Regions from separate parts of the Mesorhizobium sp. RSR565B genome, predicted to be linked through region 2. Evidence: predicted binding sites of a transcription regulator. Region 2 holds the regulator's gene; the other holds the start of a gene.

Region 1 (9,073 bases), 2.8 Mb from region 2:
GACGCCGGTCGTTGCGATACTTCTTGCCGCTTTCTGCATCGTTGCAGGCTCCATCGGCCACTACGGCCAGGGCGGCGATGACCCGATGCTCACCTTCCTGCACCAGCAGATGCTGATGAAGGATATTGCCATCGCCGGTGGATTCCTGGCGCTAGCCATGGCCGGCGCCGGGGCTTGGTCGATCGACGGGCGCCGCGCCGCGGTCTGATATCGTCAAATATCGTCCCGGTTGAACCATCGACGCCCGTGCCAGGTCGACCCCCACTCCGTCTCGGCTTCGTCGAGCCACCTCTCCCCCGATCGACGGGGTAGAGGAAGGGCGCGAGCCTATTGCCGCCAACGCTTTCCAACGAGGCTCCCTTCCCTTTCCCTCCGGAGGGGGAGGTGGCGCTGCGAAGCAGCGACGGATTGAGGAAGCCGGTGCTCGAACGCGAGGCCGACGACGACATGGTTTTGCTGTCAGGCCGCGCCTACTTCACCGACACGCTCTGCCCACCCTCGACCGCCAGCACCAGCCGGCGGTTGGTGATCCGCGCCAGTTGCGCCAGCCGTCCGGCCGGGCGTTCGCCGTAAAGATCGGAAAGTGAGGCCGGCAGCACCAGCGCCAACGTGCCATTGCCGCGGTTTTCCCATTTCAGCCGCGGCATGACGCCGGGCATGGCCGCCGTCAGCAGATAGACGACGCGCAGCACCGCCGCCAGGATGCGGGCGCGCTCGAGATAGCGCGGCGTCGCCAGGCCGCGGATTTCCGGCGCCGCATCGTTGAACACGCCTTCGTGGCGGAACAGGCCGACCAGCGCCAGGAAGGCACGGCCGGGGTGATCGACGCCAATGAAGGAGGCGTGGGCAATGATGTTGAGCGACTGCTTGCCGCGATATTCCGGGTGTGCGCGCCAGCCTATATCGGCCAGCAGACAGGCAGCGTGGCGATAGCGCGCCTCATCCTCCGTCTCGTCGATGCCGAAGGCGGCAAAGGTCTTGTCCGTCCATTCGACAAGCTCATGCGCATGGGTGACCGAGCGCGACCGCAGCCGCGCCAGTTCCTCCGAAGCGGAGACCAGCGGATCGGCCTTCTGCTCGGCAGGGTCGAGCAGCGAATAGAGAAACCCTTCGCGCACGCCCAATGCCGAGACGATAATCTTCGACGGCTGCATCGCCGCCATGATCTCCTGCAGCACGACCGCGCCATAGGGCAGCAGCGAACGGCGGTTCTTCGACACACCTTCGATGCCCTTGACCTTCTCGATCTCGCCTTTCGCCACCTGCTTCAGGAAATTGGCGGCGCTTTCGACACCGATCTCATAGTGGTGCATGACGCCAAGCGGGTAGTTGGTCATTTCCATGTGCAGCCGGGCAAGGTTTCGCCAGGTGCCGCCAACGGCGTAAAAGGGCCGTCCCGGCCCGCCCTTCAACAATTTGGCGCGCGCCAGTTCGTCGCGGGTGATCTTTGCCGCCTGGGCGAGCGAATTCCTGGCCATGTCCTGCAGCCGCAGGCCACCCAGCGGCAGCGTGATGCCGTCGCCGATCGCCTCGCCATTGATGTCGATAAGCTCCAGGCTGCCGCCGCCAAGATCGCCGGCAATGCCATTGGCGGGGTGGAAGCCCGAAATGACGCCAAGCGCCGAATAATGCGCCTCCTGCCGGCCAGTGAGCACGCGGATCTCGGTCTTGAGCACATCCTGGGCCCGGTGGATGAAATCGGGGCCGTTGATCGCTTCGCGGGCCGCGGCCGTTGCCAGCACAAACATGTGCTCCGCACCCGCCTGGTCGGAGAGCGCGCGGAAACGGCGGAACTCCTCCATCGAGCGCGTCACCGCCTCGGGATCGAGCTTGCCGGTCGAAACGATGCCGCGGCCGAGACCGGCCAGCATCTTTTCGTTAAACAGCAAGGTCGGCGAGCGCGCCAGCCCTTCATAGACGACAAGGCGGATCGAGTTCGAGCCGATGTCGATGATGGACAGCGGCCGGCGATCCTGCAGCCGGCCTTGGGACGTTGAAATCATCAGCCGGTGTTCTTCTTGCGACGCTTGAACTGCGCGATGCGCTTGGGCGCATGCGACTTCAGCGCGTCACCCCGTCCCGACAGGCTCGGATTGGTCATGAAATATTCCTGCGCGTTGAACGGTTCCTCACCCTCCTCCAGCACGACGCGCCGGGAGGTTCCGTCAGCCAATACGTCGAAACTTTGCTGGTTGTCCATGATGTTGCCCAGCATGATCTGGCCAAGGATCTGTTCATGCACCGTTGGATTGGTGATCGGCACCATGGTCTCGACGCGGCGGTCGAGATTACGTGGCATCAAGTCGGCCGAGGCGATGTAGACGATCGCCTCGTCCGACGGCAGGCCATGGCCGTTGCCGAAGCAGTAGATGCGGCTGTGTTCGAGGAAGCGGCCGACGATCGACTTGACCCTGATGTTTTCCGACAGGCCGGGCACCTGCGGCCGCAGGCAGCAGATGCCGCGCACGACGAGATCGATCTCGACGCCGGCACGGCTGGCGTCATAGAGCGCGTCGATGATGTTGGGATCGACGAGCGCGTTCATCTTCATCCAGATGCGCGCCGGACGGCCAGCCAGCGCGTAGGCGACCTCGTCGGCAATGTGCTTGAGGATACGGCTGCGCAGCGTAAACGGCGAGATGGCGATCCGCATCTCATCGGTCGGCTCGGCATAGCCGGTGATGAAGTTGAACAGCTGGGCGACATCGCGCGCGATCGTCGGATCGGTGGTGAAGAAGGACAGGTCGGTGTAAATGCGCGCTGTCACCGGATGGTAGTTGCCGGTGCCGAGATGCACATAGTTACGCAGCTTGCCGTCCTCGCGCCGCACCACCAGCGACATTTTCGCATGGGTTTTGAGTTCGAGGAAGCCGAACACGACCTGGACGCCGGCGCGTTCGAGGTCGCGCGCCCAGCGGATGTTGGCTTCCTCGTCGAAGCGCGCCTTGAGCTCGACCAGGGCGGTCACCGACTTGCCTGCCTCGGCCGCGTCGACCAAGGCGCGCACGATCGGGCTGTCGTTGGAGGTGCGGTAGAGCGTCTGCTTGATCGCCACCACCTCAGGGTCGGCCATCGCCTGGCGCAGGAATTGGACCACCACGTCGAAGGATTCATAGGGGTGGTGGACGACGATGTCCTTCTCGCGGATGGCCGCGAAACAGTCGCCGCCATGCTCGCGGATGCGCTCGGGAAAGCGTGGATTGTAGGGGGTGAACTTCAGGTCGTCGCGCGGCACGGCGACGATCTCGGAAATCTGGCTGAGCGCCAGCGGGCCGGTCAGAACGCTGATGCGACTCGAAGAGACGCCAAGCTCGCCGGCGACGAACTCGCGCAATTCGCCGGGCATCGACTTGTCGAATTCGATGCGGATGACCGAACCGCGGCGGCGGCGCTTCAGCGCCGTCTCGAACAGGCGCACGAGATCTTCCGACTCTTCCTCGACCTCTATATCGCTGTCCCGGATGATGCGGAAGGTGCCTGAACCCTTGACCTCATAGCCGGGGAACAGCTTGCCGATATAGAGGCCGACAGCCTCCTCCAGTGGAATGAAGCGAACGTGCTGCTTGCGGTCGGGCAGACGGATGAAGCGCTTCAGCGCCACCGGCAGGCGCAGAAGCGCGCTCATCTCCTCGCCATTCTTGCGATGGCGCAATTGCAGCGCCATCGAGAAGCCGAGATTGGGAATGAACGGAAACGGATGCGCCGGGTCGATCGACAGTGGAGTCAGCACCGGGAAAACCTGGTCCTGGAAATGGTCTTCCAGCCAGACTTTTTCATCCTTGGTCAGTGCATCGCGGGTGATGCTCTCAATGCCTTCCTTGTTGAGCAGCAACATCAGCGCCGAAAGGCTATTCTGCTGGTCCTCCTGCAGCCGCTCGACCTCGCGCAGTAATTGTTCCAGCTGCTGCTCCGGCGTGCGGCCGTCGGGGCTCTTGAGCGCAATGCCTTCGCGCACCTGGCCCGCAAGGCCGGCGACGCGGACCATGAAGAATTCATCGAGATTGGCGGCCGAAATCGACAGGAAACGGACGCGTTCGAGCAGCGGATGGTGCTCGTTCTGTGATTCCTCGAGCACACGCCGGTTGAACTGCAGCCAGGAGAACTCACGGTTGACGAACCGATCGGGGTTGCCGCCCTCGGGGCTCGCCACCTCGACATTGATGAATTCGCTCTGCACCGGCTTCAGTTCGTTCATGGTTCCTGCTCTTCCCCGCCAACCGTCCCTTGGAGCGCCGCTGGACGTGCCATGCCTCTAACACGCTTTTGTGACGCATGGCCCTTCGGCGAAAACCGTTCCGATTTCAGGGACATGCACTTAACCGGCTCACCGTATCCTCTGACAGGCTTTTGCGACAGTTTCATTTCATCGATCTTGCAAACAGGCCTGTTATGTTCCAGATGCTTTTCGACGAGATCAAGGAGACGACGATGGCAGGCGGTTCCATTCCCCACTTCCAGAACGATGCGGGCCATCCGGCAATCGACATCGGCGTCAAGGAATTCATGTGCACCGGCGCCAACCCGCCCTTCGACCATCCACACGTGTTCCTCGACATGGGCGACGACAATGAAAAGGTCTGTCCCTACTGCTCGACGCTCTACCGCTATTCGGCGAAGCTGAGGGCGACGGAAACGCTGCCGGCTGGTTGCCTTTATATCGACCAGGCCGCCTGATCCTTCCGCGACAAGCCCGATGGAAGACATCAGGTCCCGGCAGGTCATAATCGCCGGGGCCGGCATCGCCGGGCTGACCGCTGCCCTTGCCTTCGCCGGACGGGGTTATCCGGTAAAGCTGATCGAACAGGCACAGCACCTAGAAGCGGCCGGCGCCGGCATCCAGCTTTCGCCCAACGCAACACGCATTCTTGGAAAACTCGGCGTGCTCGACCGACTGCTGCCCGCAGCGTTGCGGCCGGAAGCGGTCGTGCTCAAGGACGCCGGGACGCTGCGCGAACTGGCGCGGGTACCGCTCGGGCACGCCGCCGAAGCGCGCTGGCAGTCGCCCTATCTTGTCGCCCATCGCGCAGATCTGCAGGCAGCGCTGCTGGGGCAAATGGCTGAACGGTCGCAGATTGAGCTCATCACCGGCGCCCGCGTGACCGGCATCGTCAAAGACGCGCAATATGTCGCCGTGACCGCCGAAGTGGACGGCCGCGAGATCGAGGCACGCGGCAAACTGCTGGTCGGCGCCGACGGCGTCTGGTCGGCGGTCCGGGCGCAACTCGCAGGCGAGGACTTCGTCAAAAGCCGTTTTTCGGGCGAACTCGCCTGGCGAGTCACGATCGCGGCCGACGGTGCGGCCGGAGAAGGCTTTGTCGCGATCGGCGCCGCCGACTGCGTCACCACGTTCCTGCATCCTGGCTTCCACATGGTCGCCTACCCCGTCAGCAAAGGCCGGGCCTTCAATCTCGCCGCCTTCACCAAGGGTGAGCGCATGGCCGAAGGTTGGTCGGGCCATGCCGATCCCGCGATCCTCACGGCTGCCCTGCGCGGCACCGCGCCGGGCCTGACGAAGCTTGTGGCACTGGCCGGCCCATGGACGGCCTTTCCGATCCACACCGTCGAACAACAGCGGTGGACGAGCCCGCGGGGCATCGCGCTGATCGGCGACGCTGCGCATGCGATGACGCCGTTTGCCGCACAGGGCGCGGCAATGGCGATCGAAGATGCCATCACGCTTGCCGACGCTATCGCCGATTTCCCTGGCGATCTGCCCAGAAGTTTTCAAATCTGGGAAAATCTTCGGCGGCCGCGTGTCGCCAAGGCCGCGCGTCGTGGGGCCGTAAACCGCCTCGCCTGGCATGCTGCCGGCCCGGTGGCGATCGCCCGCAATCTGTTCCTGGCCATGCGCTCGCCCGACAAGCTCGCCGCCGACCTCGACTGGCTCTATGGATGGCGAGCGGACACTCGGCAGTCTAGATCGTCGACGTAGCGATCCTTCCCACTCCCCTCTGTCCTGCCGGACATCTCCCACTCAAGGGGGGAGATTGGATGTCGCCGTCGCCTTCGCCAAAATCGCCGGCGTTGCAGCAGGAGCGCGGGCAAAACGGCTGATCTCCCTCTTGCGGGGGAGATGGCCGGCAGGCCAGAGGGGAGTGCTGTCCCGCTGACTTCAAAAGATCCAACACTGTCGCGGTGCGATGAAGGACTGCTAGTTATAAAACCGCATTGAAAATCCCAGCGAGGCCGGCAGCGGGTTCCACCAGCCGGTGCGCAGGCCGGCGGTGCGCAGGCCGGCGGCTGTCCAGGTGTTACAGCCGACAAGCGCGTTGAAATGGCCGTTCGCCTCGAAGAAGCGGTCGAAGCTGGAATAGGCGGCGTTCTCGATGACGACCGGACCATGCGGCCCTTGCTGGAAACTCGCGTCGATATAGTCGAGCAGCGCTGCAAAACGTTCCTCATCGATGTCAAAACCGGTGACAGCAGGGTGCGGCTCGGCGATGGCCCCGGCGATATCGACATGCATGACCGAGGCGTCCAGTGTCAGCGCCTTGAGGACGGGCACTGCTTTCAGCTGCGACCAGCTCGGCGTCTCCAGATAGAAGGCCCGGCCGCCCCAGCCAAAGACGATGTAGCGCACTTCCGGGGCGTCGACAGGGATGCCGGCAGCGACCAGGAAATGGAAGCGCCGGCGCACCTCGTCATCGACGGGAATGGCGATGTCGGTGTGGATCGGATTCTCCAGCACCAGAATATGGCGCGTGCCCTCACCCGCTGCTGACGCCGGCCACAGCGGACGCGGCACCAGCGTGCCGAGCGTGGCAGCGAGCGCGACCACGATAATCAGCATGGCCACGAAACGCAGGGCTTTTCTCATGCGGCGGCGGCTTTGTGTTTCAATGGAGAAGATCGACCCCAGATAGCAAAAGAGCCCGGCCGCATTGCGGCCGGGCTCTTTTGGTTCGCATGAAAATGCTCAGTGCAGGATCTGCGACAGAAACAGCTTCGTGCGCTCGTGGCGCGGATGGTCGAAGAACTCGGCCGGCGTGTTCTGTTCGACGATCTGGCCCTGATCCATGAAGATCACCCGGTTGGCGACTTTGCGGGCAAAGCCCATTTCGTGGGTGACGCACAGCATGGTCATGCCTTCCTCGGCCAGGCCCACCATCGTCTCCAGCACTTCCTTGATCATTTCTGGATCGAGCGCCGAGGTCGGCTCATCGAACAGCATGATGCGCGGATTCATGCACAGCGAACGCGCGATCGCCACGCGCTGCTGCTGGCCGCCCGACAGCTGGCCCGGATATTTGTTGGCCTGTTCGGGGATCTTGACGCGCTTGAGGAAGTGCATCGCGATTTCCTCGGCCTGCTTCTTCGGCGTCTTGCGCACCCAGATCGGTGCCAATGTGCAGTTCTCCAGGATGGTCAGATGCGGGAACAGGTTGAAGTGCTGGAACACCATGCCGACCTCGCGGCGCACCTCGTCGATCTTCTTGAGATCGTTGGTGAGTTCCTTGCCGTCGACGATGATCTTGCCCTTCTGGTGCTCTTCCAGCCGGTTGATGCAGCGGATCATGGTCGATTTGCCCGAGCCCGAAGGACCGCAGATGACAATGCGCTCGCCGCGCATCACCTTGAGGTTGATGTCCTTCAGGACATGGAACTCGCCATACCATTTGTGCATGCCGATGATGTCGATTGCGACATCGGTGGTCGAGATGTGCATCTTCTTGGCATCGACCTTGATCTCTTCGGCGCTGACCGCGTTTTCTATGACCATGGCAGGTTCCCCTTTTTGTTCTGTCTTTTAGCTATGATGCATGTCGTTGTCCCAAAACCGCTAAACACTTTTGGGCGACATGCATCAACGTTTGTGGCCGGTGTCGAGCCGGCGTTCCGTGTACATCGAATAGCGCGACATGCCGAAGCAGAACAGCCAGAAGACGAAGGCTGCAAAGATGAGACCGGATCTCGCGGTCTGTGGCGTCGCCCAATTGGCGTCCGAGAAGTTCTGCTTGACGACGCCAAGCAGGTCAAACATCGAGATGATGATGACGAGGCTTGTGTCCTTGAACATACCGATGAAGGTATTGACGATGCCGGGGATGACCAGCTTCAGTGCCTGCGGCAGCACGATCAGCACCATCTTCTGCCAGTAGCCCAGGCCAAGCGAATCCGCACCCTCATACTGGCCCTTGGGGATCGCCTGCAGGCCGCCGCGCACCACTTCGGCCATATAGGCGGCGGCAAACAGCGAGACGCCGATCAGCGCCCTGAGATATTTGTCGAACGAAACCCCGGCGGGCAGAAACAGCGGCAGCATGACGCTGGCAAAGAACAGAACGGTGATCAGCGGGATGCCGCGAACGAACTCGATGAAGACCACGCACAGTGTCTTGACGATCGGCATCTTGGAGCGCCGGCCGAGCGCCAGCACGATGCCCATCGGCAGCGACACGGCAATGCCGACAAAGGACAGACTCAGCGTCACCAGCAGCCCGCCCCATAGCTGGGTCTCCACATGCGGCAGGCCGAAGATGCCGCCGACCAGGAGCACGAACGCGATGATCGGCAGTGCCAGGAATAGAAGAATGGCGTTCAACCCCTTCCGCGGCACGCGTGGCATCAGCAACGGCACCAGCAGCGCCACGAACAGGACGGCGACCAGGATCGGCCGCCAGCGCTCTTCCAGGGGATAGCGGCCAAGCATCAACTGGCCGAACTTCGCGTTGACGAAGGCCCAGCAGGCGCCTGACCAGCCGTCCGGCTGGATGCCGCCTTGCGCCACCGTGGCGCATACAGTCCGGTCCGGCCCCGTCCACTGGGCGTTGATGAAGGCCCAGTTGACGACGGGCGGCACGATCATCACCACCAGCGCAATAGCCACTACAGTCAGGATGACGTCGCCCACCGAACCGATCAGGTTCTTGCGAACCCAGGCCAAAGGCCCCCGCACGCCGGCCGGGGCTTGTTGAGCGAGTGCCATTTCGGTCCGCACCCAGGAGGTATCATGTTCCTGCATGGTCTTACCTCTCCACCAGCGCCATCCTGGCGTTGACCACATTCATCACCGCCGACGTCACCAGGCTGATGATGAGATAGACGACCATCATGATCAGCACACCCTCGACCG
Region 2 (9,073 bases):
ATTCGCTACCTGAAATCTCGCCATTGCGGGCGTCGAACAGCGCCTGCGTCGAGCGCAGCAGTGACAGATGCAGATCGATACGGCTTTCGATGCGGTTGAGCGCGTCGTCGGCCGTCGCCTCGAACTTGATGCGCGCCGCTTCCTGGGTCGCGAAATAGGCGAAGCCCGCCATCGTCAGGCTGATCAGTGCAACGGCAATGAAGGCAAGGATCGGGAAAAACTTCTTCAACGCAGGCCCATGGACGGTTCGGGACCTTTATGGGCAAGTCGCCGCGGCAAGACAATGGCGCGGCCAAGCCATAATGACAGCTGGCATATCATGCATATTTAGCCGGCTTATCGATCTCGAGCATCAGTGAACATGACAGCTGACGATAGCGTGGTCTCAGGCCGCGATCTTCAGCGCACCCGGACCGGGAATGGCGCCGGGCGGGCACTTTCCCAGGATGATCATGCCGAGCACTTCGTCCTGCGTCACATCGGTGGTGAGCGCGGTGCCGACGACCTGGCCGTTCTTCATTACGCAGACCCGGTCGGCAAGCTCGAACACGTCGTGAATGTCGTGGCTGATCAGGAAAATGCCGATGCCGTCGGCCTTGAGCTGCTTTACCAGTTCGCCGACCTGCGCCGTCTCCTGCGGCCCAAGCGCGGCCGTCGGTTCGTCCATGATCAGGATGCGGGCGTTGAACAGGATGGCGCGTGCGATCGCCACCGACTGGCGCTGGCCGCCCGATAGCTTGATCACGGGCTCCTTGAAGCGCTGGAAGCGCGGATTGAGCCGGCCCATCACCTTGCGCGCCTCGGCCTCCATGGCGACATCGTCGAGTGTCCCCCACGCGGTCATCAGTTCGCGGCCGAGGAAGAGGTTGGCGGCAGCGTCGACATTGTCGGCCAGCGCAAGCGTCTGGTAGATCGTTTCGATGCCGTATTTCTTGGCGTCGCGCGGATTGGAGATCGAGGCCTCCTGGCCGTTGACCAAGATCTGGCCGGCATCGCGCTTGTAGGCGCCCGACAGGATCTTGATCAGCGTCGACTTACCGGCGCCGTTGTGGCCAAGCAGCGCCACCACTTCGCCCGGGAAAAGATCGATGGACGCATCGTCGACGGCGCGAATGCCACCGAACGCGATCGAGATGTTGCGCACGTCGATCAGTGGCGTACCGGTGGGAGCAGTTTTTTCCATAATCGTTCCTCCCTAGACGCGCTTGCGGTAGACGGTGTCGAGCCAGACGGCGATGACCAGGACAGCGCCAACGACAATGCTCTGCAGCGGCGAGTCGATGCCGAGCAGCACCATGCCGGATTGCAGCGACTGCATCAGTAGCGCGCCGAGCATGGCGCCCATCACCGTTCCGGCGCCGCCCGCGAGCGACGTGCCGCCGATGACAGCGGCCGCGATCACCAAAAGCTCGTCCAGTGTGCCCAGCGCATTGGTTGACGCATTGAGACGGGCCGACGAGATCGCCGCGCTGATTGCAGCCAGCACACCCATGATCATGAACACCTTCATGGTCACCCAGCGCGTGTTGATGCCGGCGAGTTCCGCTGCCTCCGGATTGCCCCCGATGGCGAAGACATAGCGGCCGAAACGCGTGCGCTTGGTGATGAACGTCATGATGATGCCGACAATCACCGCCATTAGCACCGGTATGGCGATGCCATGCGCGATGAACAGCCCGCCTTCGGGAACGGTGATGCCGTTCTGCTGTGCGTACTGGCGCACGATGCCGATCGGCCATGGATAGGAATTGGCGATCCACACGGCGCCGAGGATGGCCGCGCAAGTGACCACGCCAAGCAAGGTCTCGGCCCAGACGGGGCGCAGTGGAAAGCTGAAGCGCTTGCGCTGTGAGCGACCGTTGAGCAGCGCGAAGGCGACCGCCGCGCAGGCGACGATGCCGACGATCCAGCTGGCAGCGGCGCCAATCGAGCCGCGTGGTCCGCCGCCCATCAGCTGGAAGGTGGCGTCGAGTGGCGCGACCGTGCGCCCGCTGGTGATGAGCCATGCCATGCCACGCCAGACCAGCAGGCCACCAAGCGTCACGATGAAGGCCGGAACCTGCATATAGGCGATGATGAAGCCCTGGAACGCGCCGATCAGCAGACCAAGCACCACGCCGGCGGCAAGCGCGACGACCCAGAGCCAGGGGTTTCCAAGCTGGAAGCCGATGACGCGAATCAGGAATTCGGCCTGTGCCACGCCCATGATCATGCCGATCACGCCTTCGACGGAGCCCACCGAAAGGTCGATGTTGCGCATGACGATGACCAGTACCATGCCGGTCGCCATGATCGCGACCGAGGACGTCTGCACCGACAGGTTCCAAAGATTGCGCGGCGTCAGGAAAAGCCCACCCGACAGGATATGTATGCCGACCCAGATGACCAGCAGCGCGCCGACCATGCCGAGCATGCGCGTGTCGAGCTCGGTCGCTTTCAGGAACCGGGCGACCGCGCCGAGTTCAGACGCTCGTGCCGTATCGGCCTGCGGATTTGAGGTCGTGTCGGTCATGATGTCCTCCAGCGGCTTGCCGTCTGGCGCGGATGCCGGACCACAGCCTAGAAGTTTGCCGCCGATGGCGGAAACACACAATTCTCGTAGAGAAAACGCCGCGGCTTGACAGCCGCGGCGCCTCATTTCTTCAAGTCGTCGAGATCAGTTGCAAGCCGCGACGCTGCCGGCGGCGACGCCTGTGCAGACTTCGTCCTTCTTGATCCAGCCGGCGTCGATGACGACGTTGAGGTTGTCCTTGGTGATCGCGACGGGGGTCAGGAACAGCGACTTGACGGTGTTGCCGCCAGGCGTGGTGAAGTCCTTGGCGCCGGCAATGTCGCCCGTCTTCTTGCCATCGGCAAGCTGCGAGGCGATCTCGGCGGCGTTCTTGCCGAGTTCGCGCGCGTCTTTCCACACCGACACCGTCTGCGTGCCGAGCGCGATGCGGTTCAGGGCGGCATGGTCGCCGTCCTGGCCCGAGACCGGAACCGTTCCGGCAAGGCCCTGCGCCGTCAGCGCGGCGACAACGCCGCCGGCGGTGCCGTCATTGGCCGCAACCACGGCATCGACCTTGTTGTCATTGGCGGTCAGGAACTGTTCCATGTTCTTCTGGGCGTTGGCCGGCAGCCAGCCATCGGTATAGGCCTCGCCGACATTCTTGATCTTGCCCGAGTCGATGGCTTCCTTGAGCACTTCCATCGAGCCCGAGAACAGGAAATCGGCATTCGGATCCGAGCCCGAGCCCTTGATGAAGACATAGTTGCCTTCGGGCTTCGCCTTGAACACTTCGCGGGCCTGCATGCGGCCGACTTCCTTGTTGTCGAAGGTCAGGTAGAAGACGTCCTTGTTCTCGATCAGGCGATCATAGCCGACGACCGGAATGCCTTCGTCCAGCGCCTTCTGCACCGCCGGGCCGATGGCCGAGGCGTCCTGCGCCAGGATGATCAGCGAGTTGGCGCCCTGCGAGATCAGGCTTTCGACGTCGGTCAGCTGCTTGCCGGGATTGGACTGCGCGTCGGCCGAAATGTACTTGTCGCCGGCGGCTTCGATCGCCGTTTTCATCGCCGCCTCGTCGGTCTTCCAGCGCTCTTCCTGGAAGTTCGACCACGACACGCCGATGACCTTGTCCTTCGCCTGCGCGACCGACATCAGCGCCAGCGACATGGCGACACCCGCCAGCATGGCGGCTGCAAATCTGTTCATTATAACCCTCCCTGCGCCGCCCACGGCGCGACAAAACCGGCCCGAAGGCCTGCACAAAGAGGCTCCATTTTTTCGAGCCTCGAAAAAATACTGGTTCAATGATAAGGCACTGTCAACATCGATTATGATGGATTCTGATGGCGTTGCCGAATTTTTTCGAGCTCCGCAATAAACAATGACAGGGCTGCCGGCGTCTGCCAATATTTGGCTGGTGCCGTCGAACGCCTTCACTATCATGAGGCGCGAGGAGGCCGGGAGGAAAACAAATGTCGGTTGGGATCCGCCACGACGATCTGCGCCGTCGCAACCGTGCGATGGTGATTTCGGCCGTGCGCCGGGCCGGCCAGCCGTCGCGGACCGAGATTGCGGCGACCACCGGCCTCAGCCATTCGACGATATCGGCAATCTCGTCTGATCTAATTCAAGAAGGCATCCTGATTGAAGGCAAGCCTGGCGAGACCGGCTCGCTGAAACGCGGCCGGCCGCAGGTCGGCCTTGGCCTCAACCCGGAAGCGGCGGCGGTCATGACCGTGGTGCTGTCGCTGAACTTCCTCTCCGTCACCGTCATCGACTATGCCGGCCAGGTGGTCGCGGAAGAACAGCGCCGGCTCGACACGCTGACCATGCCGCGCGACGAGCTGATCGGCGAATGCGTAGCAATCGTCGGGCGGCGTCTCGCGGACCCGGACCTCGATGTCCAGAGCATCGCCCGCATTGCCATGGGCATCCAGGGCATCACCGATTCGCAGGCGCGGGCCATGCTGTGGTCGCCAATCACGCCACTGACCGACATTGCCTTCGCCGACATGTTGGAAGCGGAATTCGGCATTCCTGCCACCATGGAGAACGACTGCAATATGATGGCGGTGGCCCTGCAATGGCGCCAGCCCGAGCGCTACCGCGACAATTTCATCGCGATCCTCTTGTCGCACGGCATCGGCATGGGGCTGGTGCTGAAAGGCGAACTGTTCACCGGCACCCATTCCTCCGGCGGCGAGTTCGGCCACATGATCCACCGTCCGGGCGGCGCGCTCTGCCGCTGCGGGCGGCGCGGCTGCGTCGAGGCCTATGCCGGAAACTACGCCATCTGGCGCAGCGCCAAAATGATGAGCGAAGATGCCGAGCCGGTCGATATCGGCGACGCTGATATGCGCGCACTCGCCGCGCGCGCCCGCGAAACCGATGGCCCGGAGCGCGAAGCCTATCGCAAGGCCGGTGAGGCGCTCGGCTTCGGCCTCGGCAGCCTGTTTGCGCTGATCGACCCGGCGCCTGTCGCCATGGTTGGCGTCAGCGCCGCCGCCTTCGACCTGATCGAGCCGGCATTGCGCGAAGCGATCGCCCAGACCGCCGGCGGCCAGCACTCGAAATCGATCTCCTTCGACACCGAGCCCAACGAGCTGCCGCTGATCCGCGAAGGCTGTGCCATGCGCGCGCTCGGCTTCGTCGATCAGGAGATTTTCGCGCCGGGCATTCAGGCCAAATCCGGCAAGCATGTCGCCTGAATGGCCGGCAACGGCGCGACGCGCAGCATCCTAGTCTTCCCTGATCGCGTAGCCGGCGCCGCGAATGGTACGGATGACATCCGGCATGCGGCCGTTGTTGACCGCTTTGCGTAAGCGCCCGACATGGACGTCGACGGTTCGCTCGTCGATGTAGATCGTCTCGCCCCAGACATTGTCGAGCAGCTGGCTGCGCGAGAACACGCGGCCGGGATGGCGCATCATGAATTCGAGCAGCCGGAACTCGGTCGGTCCGAGCCTGATCTCGCTCTTCTTGCGGTAGACACGGTGCGACTCGCGGTCGAGCACGATGTCGCCGACCTTGAGCACGCTGGACAGCACTTCCGGCTTGGCCCGGCGCAGCAGCGCCTTCACGCGCGCCATGAACTCCGGCGTCGAGAATGGCTTGACCAGATAGTCGTCGGCACCGGTGGACAGGCCGCGCACGCGATCGCTTTCCTCACCGCGCGCGGTCAGCATGATGATCGGCAGCCGCTCGGTTTCGGGCCGCACTCTAAGCCGCCGGCAGAGCTCGATGCCGGAAACAGCGGGCACCATCCAGTCGAGCACCAGGAGATCGGGCACGTTTTCCTGCAGGCGGATCTCGGCCTCGTCGCCGCGTGTCACCACCTCGACGTGATAGCCTTCGGATTCGAGGTTGTAGCGGAGGAGCACGCCTAGCGGCTCCTCGTCCTCCACGACCATGATGCGTGGCGCGATCATAGGCAGTTCACCCTCATCAGGCCGGCGTGGCCATCGCCGTCTCGTCCTGCTTCGGACGATTGGCGGGCAATTGCTGGCCGGTCAGCACATAATACGCATTTTCGGCGATGTTGGTGACATGATCGCCGATGCGCTCAAGATTCTTGGCGCAGAACAAGAGATGCGTGCAGGCGGTGATGTTGCGAGGGTCTTCCATCATGTAGGTCAAGAGCTCACGAAACACGGACGTGTATTTGACGTCGATGCGCTCGTCGTCATTCCTGAGTTTTGCAAGAGCTGCCGCATCGGTGGCGGCATATTCCTCGACGACGCCTTGCACCTGGATCAGCACCAGCTGCGCCATGGCATCGATGGAGTGCGAGAGGTCGCGCGGCGTGACGCTCAAGCCCACGGTGCCGACGCGTTTGGCGATGTTCTTGGCGAGATCGCCGATGCGCTCGAGGTCGCCGGCCATGCGGATCGAGCCGACCACGGCGCGCAGATCGTTGGCCATCGGCTGGCGCTTGGCGATCAGCGTGATGGCGCGGTCGTCCAGTTCGCGCTGGCGCGCATCCATGATGGCGTCGTCGGAAACGACACGCTGTGCCAGCGCATTGTCCGAATTGAGCAGCGCCCTGGTCGAGCCGCTGACCATCGAGCCTGCCAGATCGCCCATGTCGCGGATCAGCTTGCTGATCTGCCCGAGCTCTTCATCGAAGGAGGCGACGGTATGTTCACCCATGATCTTGGTCCTCGTGCCTGAAAATTCACCCGCCGGACGGCTCAGCCGAAGCGGCCGGTAATGTAGTCCTGGGTGCGCTTGTCGTCGGGGTTGGTGAACATCTTGTCGGTGGCGCCCTCCTCGACGAGATAGCCGAGATGGAACATCGCCGTGCGCTGCGACACGCGCGCCGCCTGCTGCATCGAGTGGGTGACGATGACGATCGTGTAGTTCTGGCGCAGTTCGTCGATCAGCTCCTCGACACGGGCGGTGGCGATCGGATCGAGCGCCGAGCAGGGCTCGTCCATCAGGATCACCTCCGGCGACACGGCGATGGCGCGCGCGATGCACAGGCGCTGCTGCTGGCCGCCGGACAGGCCGGTGCCGGGCTCCTGCAGGCGGTCCTTGACCTCGTTCCAGATCGCTGCCTTCTTGAGGCTCTGCTCGACGATCTGGTCCATGTCGGACTTGCGCTTGGCCAGCCCATGGATGCGCGGGCCGTAGGCGACGTTCTCGTAGATCGACTTCGGGAACGGGTTGGGTTTCTGGAACACCATGCCGACGCGGGCGCGCAGTTCGACGACATCGATGTTCTTGTCGTAGATGTCGTCTTCATCGAGCGTGATCTTGCCGGTCACCCGCGCCGAATCGATGGTGTCGTTCATGCGGTTGAGGCAGCGCAGGAAGGTCGACTTGCCGCAGCCGGACGGGCCGATCAGCGCCGTCACCTGGTTCTGGCGGACGTCGAGATTGACGTCGAACAACGCCTGCTTCTCGCCGTAGAAGACGCCGACCTTGTCGCCGCGCATCTTGATGACTTCGTTCGACTTGGCGTTCATTTTGTCGCCCACTGCATTTTCAAGGGACTGTTCGGTCATGATGTTCATACCAAATTGCCTTTTTTCTACCAGCGCCGCTCGAACCGGCGCCGGAGCACGATCGCGGTGATGTTCATGGCCATGAGGAAGACGAGCAGGATGATGATGGCGCCGGACATGCGCTCGACAAAAGCGCGCTCAGCCTCGTTTGCCCACATATAGATCTGAACCGGCAGCGCGGTCGCCGGATCGAAAGGCGTCGTCGGATAATCGGCGACGAAAGCGACCATGCCGATCAAGAGCAGCGGTGCTGTCTCGCCGAGCGCACGCGCCAGGCCGATGATGGTGCCGGTAAGGATGCCTGGGGCGGCAAGCGGCAGGATGTGATGGAACACCATCTGCATCTTGGAGGCGCCGAGACCTAGGGCCGCCGAGCGGATCGACGGCGGCACCGTGGCGAGGGCGGCGCGCGTGGCGATGATTATGGTCGGCAATGTCATCAAGGTCAGCACCAGGCCGCCGACGAAGGAAGCCGAGCGCGGCATGCCGAGGAAGTTGATGAACACGGCAAGGCCAAGCAGACCGAAGACGATCGACGGCACCGCCGCGAGATTGTTGATGTTGACTTCGATCAGGTCCGTAAAGCGGTTCTTCTTGGCGAACTCCTCCAGATAGATGGAGGCGGCGACGCCGATCGGCAGCGCCAGCAACAGCACGATCACCATCATGTAGAACGAGCCGATGATCGCCACGCCCATGCCCGACGTTTCGGGCCGGCTGGAGGCGCCATAGGTGAACAGGCCGGTGTTGAAATGCTCGGCCATCACGCCGTCGGCTTTAAGCTTGTTCATCCAGTCGATCTGCTGGTTGGACACCTTGCGGCGCGCTTCATCGACGCCGAGGTCGATCTGGCCCTTGAAGGCCGAGTCGAGGTTCGCGGCAGCCAGGATGTCGACGTCACGCGTCCTGCCGATCACCGACGGATCGGCGGAGACGATGTCGCGCAGCTGGACGCGGGCGCCTTCCGACAGGAAGCCCTTGAGCTTCAGCATCATCGGCTTGTTGGCCGGATCGATGCCGAGCTTGGCCACCAGCGCGTTTTCGGCGAGCTTGGGATAGTTCGCCTTGATCAGCACGGTAGGGTCGGTCGCGCGCTTGCCGGAGGGGTCGATGACCTTCTCATCGAAGGTGATCGGAAGCGTCACCGTCGTCTGCCAGAAGGCGGTGTAGCCTTTCGAGACGATGGTGATCAACATGATGGCCAGGAACGCCAGGCCCACCGAGATCGCAATCACGCCATAGATGCGGAACCGGCGTTCGGCGGCATAGCGCGCCTTCAGCCCGATGTCGCGGCGCGGACGCGCGACGGCGCCCGCCATCGTGTCCAGGGGGATGTCGGTCATTCGTACTGCTCCCGGTACTTGCGCACGATGTAGAGGGCGACGATGTTCATCACCAGCGTCAGCGCGAACAGCGTCAGGCCGAGCGCGAAGGCGACCAGCGTCTGCGGCGAGTTGAACTCGAGATCGCCGGTCAGCTGGTTGACGATCTTGACGGTGATGGTCGTCATCGCCTCGAACGGATTGGCCGTCAGATTGGCGGCGACGCCCGCCGCCAGCACGACGATCATCGTCTC

What was found. The regulator PhoB, encoded in region 2, activates phosphate uptake and scavenging genes when phosphate is short. The targets are predictions, from matches to a motif close to TGTCATNNANCTGTCAT.
Region 1: the regulator PhoB is predicted to act here: its motif matches at 4,350-4,366, upstream of ACYG9R_RS00720 (RNA degradosome polyphosphate kinase).

What each region holds. Positions count from the first base shown of each region.
Region 1 is NZ_JBTTIE010000001.1:147,008-156,080, forward strand. Features, by position in the region: gene ACYG9R_RS00710 (DoxX family protein) at 1-208, shown strand, start outside; gene ppx (exopolyphosphatase) at 471-2,003, opposite strand; gene ACYG9R_RS00720 (RNA degradosome polyphosphate kinase) at 2,003-4,195, opposite strand; gene ACYG9R_RS00725 (zinc-finger domain-containing protein) at 4,429-4,674, shown strand; gene ACYG9R_RS00730 (FAD-dependent monooxygenase) at 4,694-5,932, shown strand; gene ACYG9R_RS00735 (TIGR02117 family protein) at 6,152-6,817, opposite strand; gene ACYG9R_RS00740 (amino acid ABC transporter ATP-binding protein) at 6,917-7,720, opposite strand; gene ACYG9R_RS00745 (amino acid ABC transporter permease) at 7,805-8,962, opposite strand; gene ACYG9R_RS00750 (amino acid ABC transporter permease) at 8,967-9,073, opposite strand, start outside.
Region 2 is NZ_JBTTIE010000001.1:2,899,469-2,908,541, reverse strand. Features, by position in the region: gene ACYG9R_RS14175 (CHASE domain-containing protein) at 1-229, opposite strand, end outside; gene ACYG9R_RS14170 (ATP-binding cassette domain-containing protein) at 386-1,183, opposite strand; gene ACYG9R_RS14165 (sugar ABC transporter permease) at 1,196-2,512, opposite strand; gene xylF (D-xylose ABC transporter substrate-binding protein) at 2,657-3,697, opposite strand; gene ACYG9R_RS14155 (ROK family protein) at 3,964-5,199, shown strand; gene phoB (phosphate regulon transcriptional regulator PhoB) at 5,230-5,919, opposite strand; gene phoU (phosphate signaling complex protein PhoU) at 5,936-6,640, opposite strand; gene pstB (phosphate ABC transporter ATP-binding protein PstB) at 6,682-7,506, opposite strand; gene pstA (phosphate ABC transporter permease PstA) at 7,524-8,840, opposite strand; gene pstC (phosphate ABC transporter permease subunit PstC) at 8,837-9,073, opposite strand, start outside.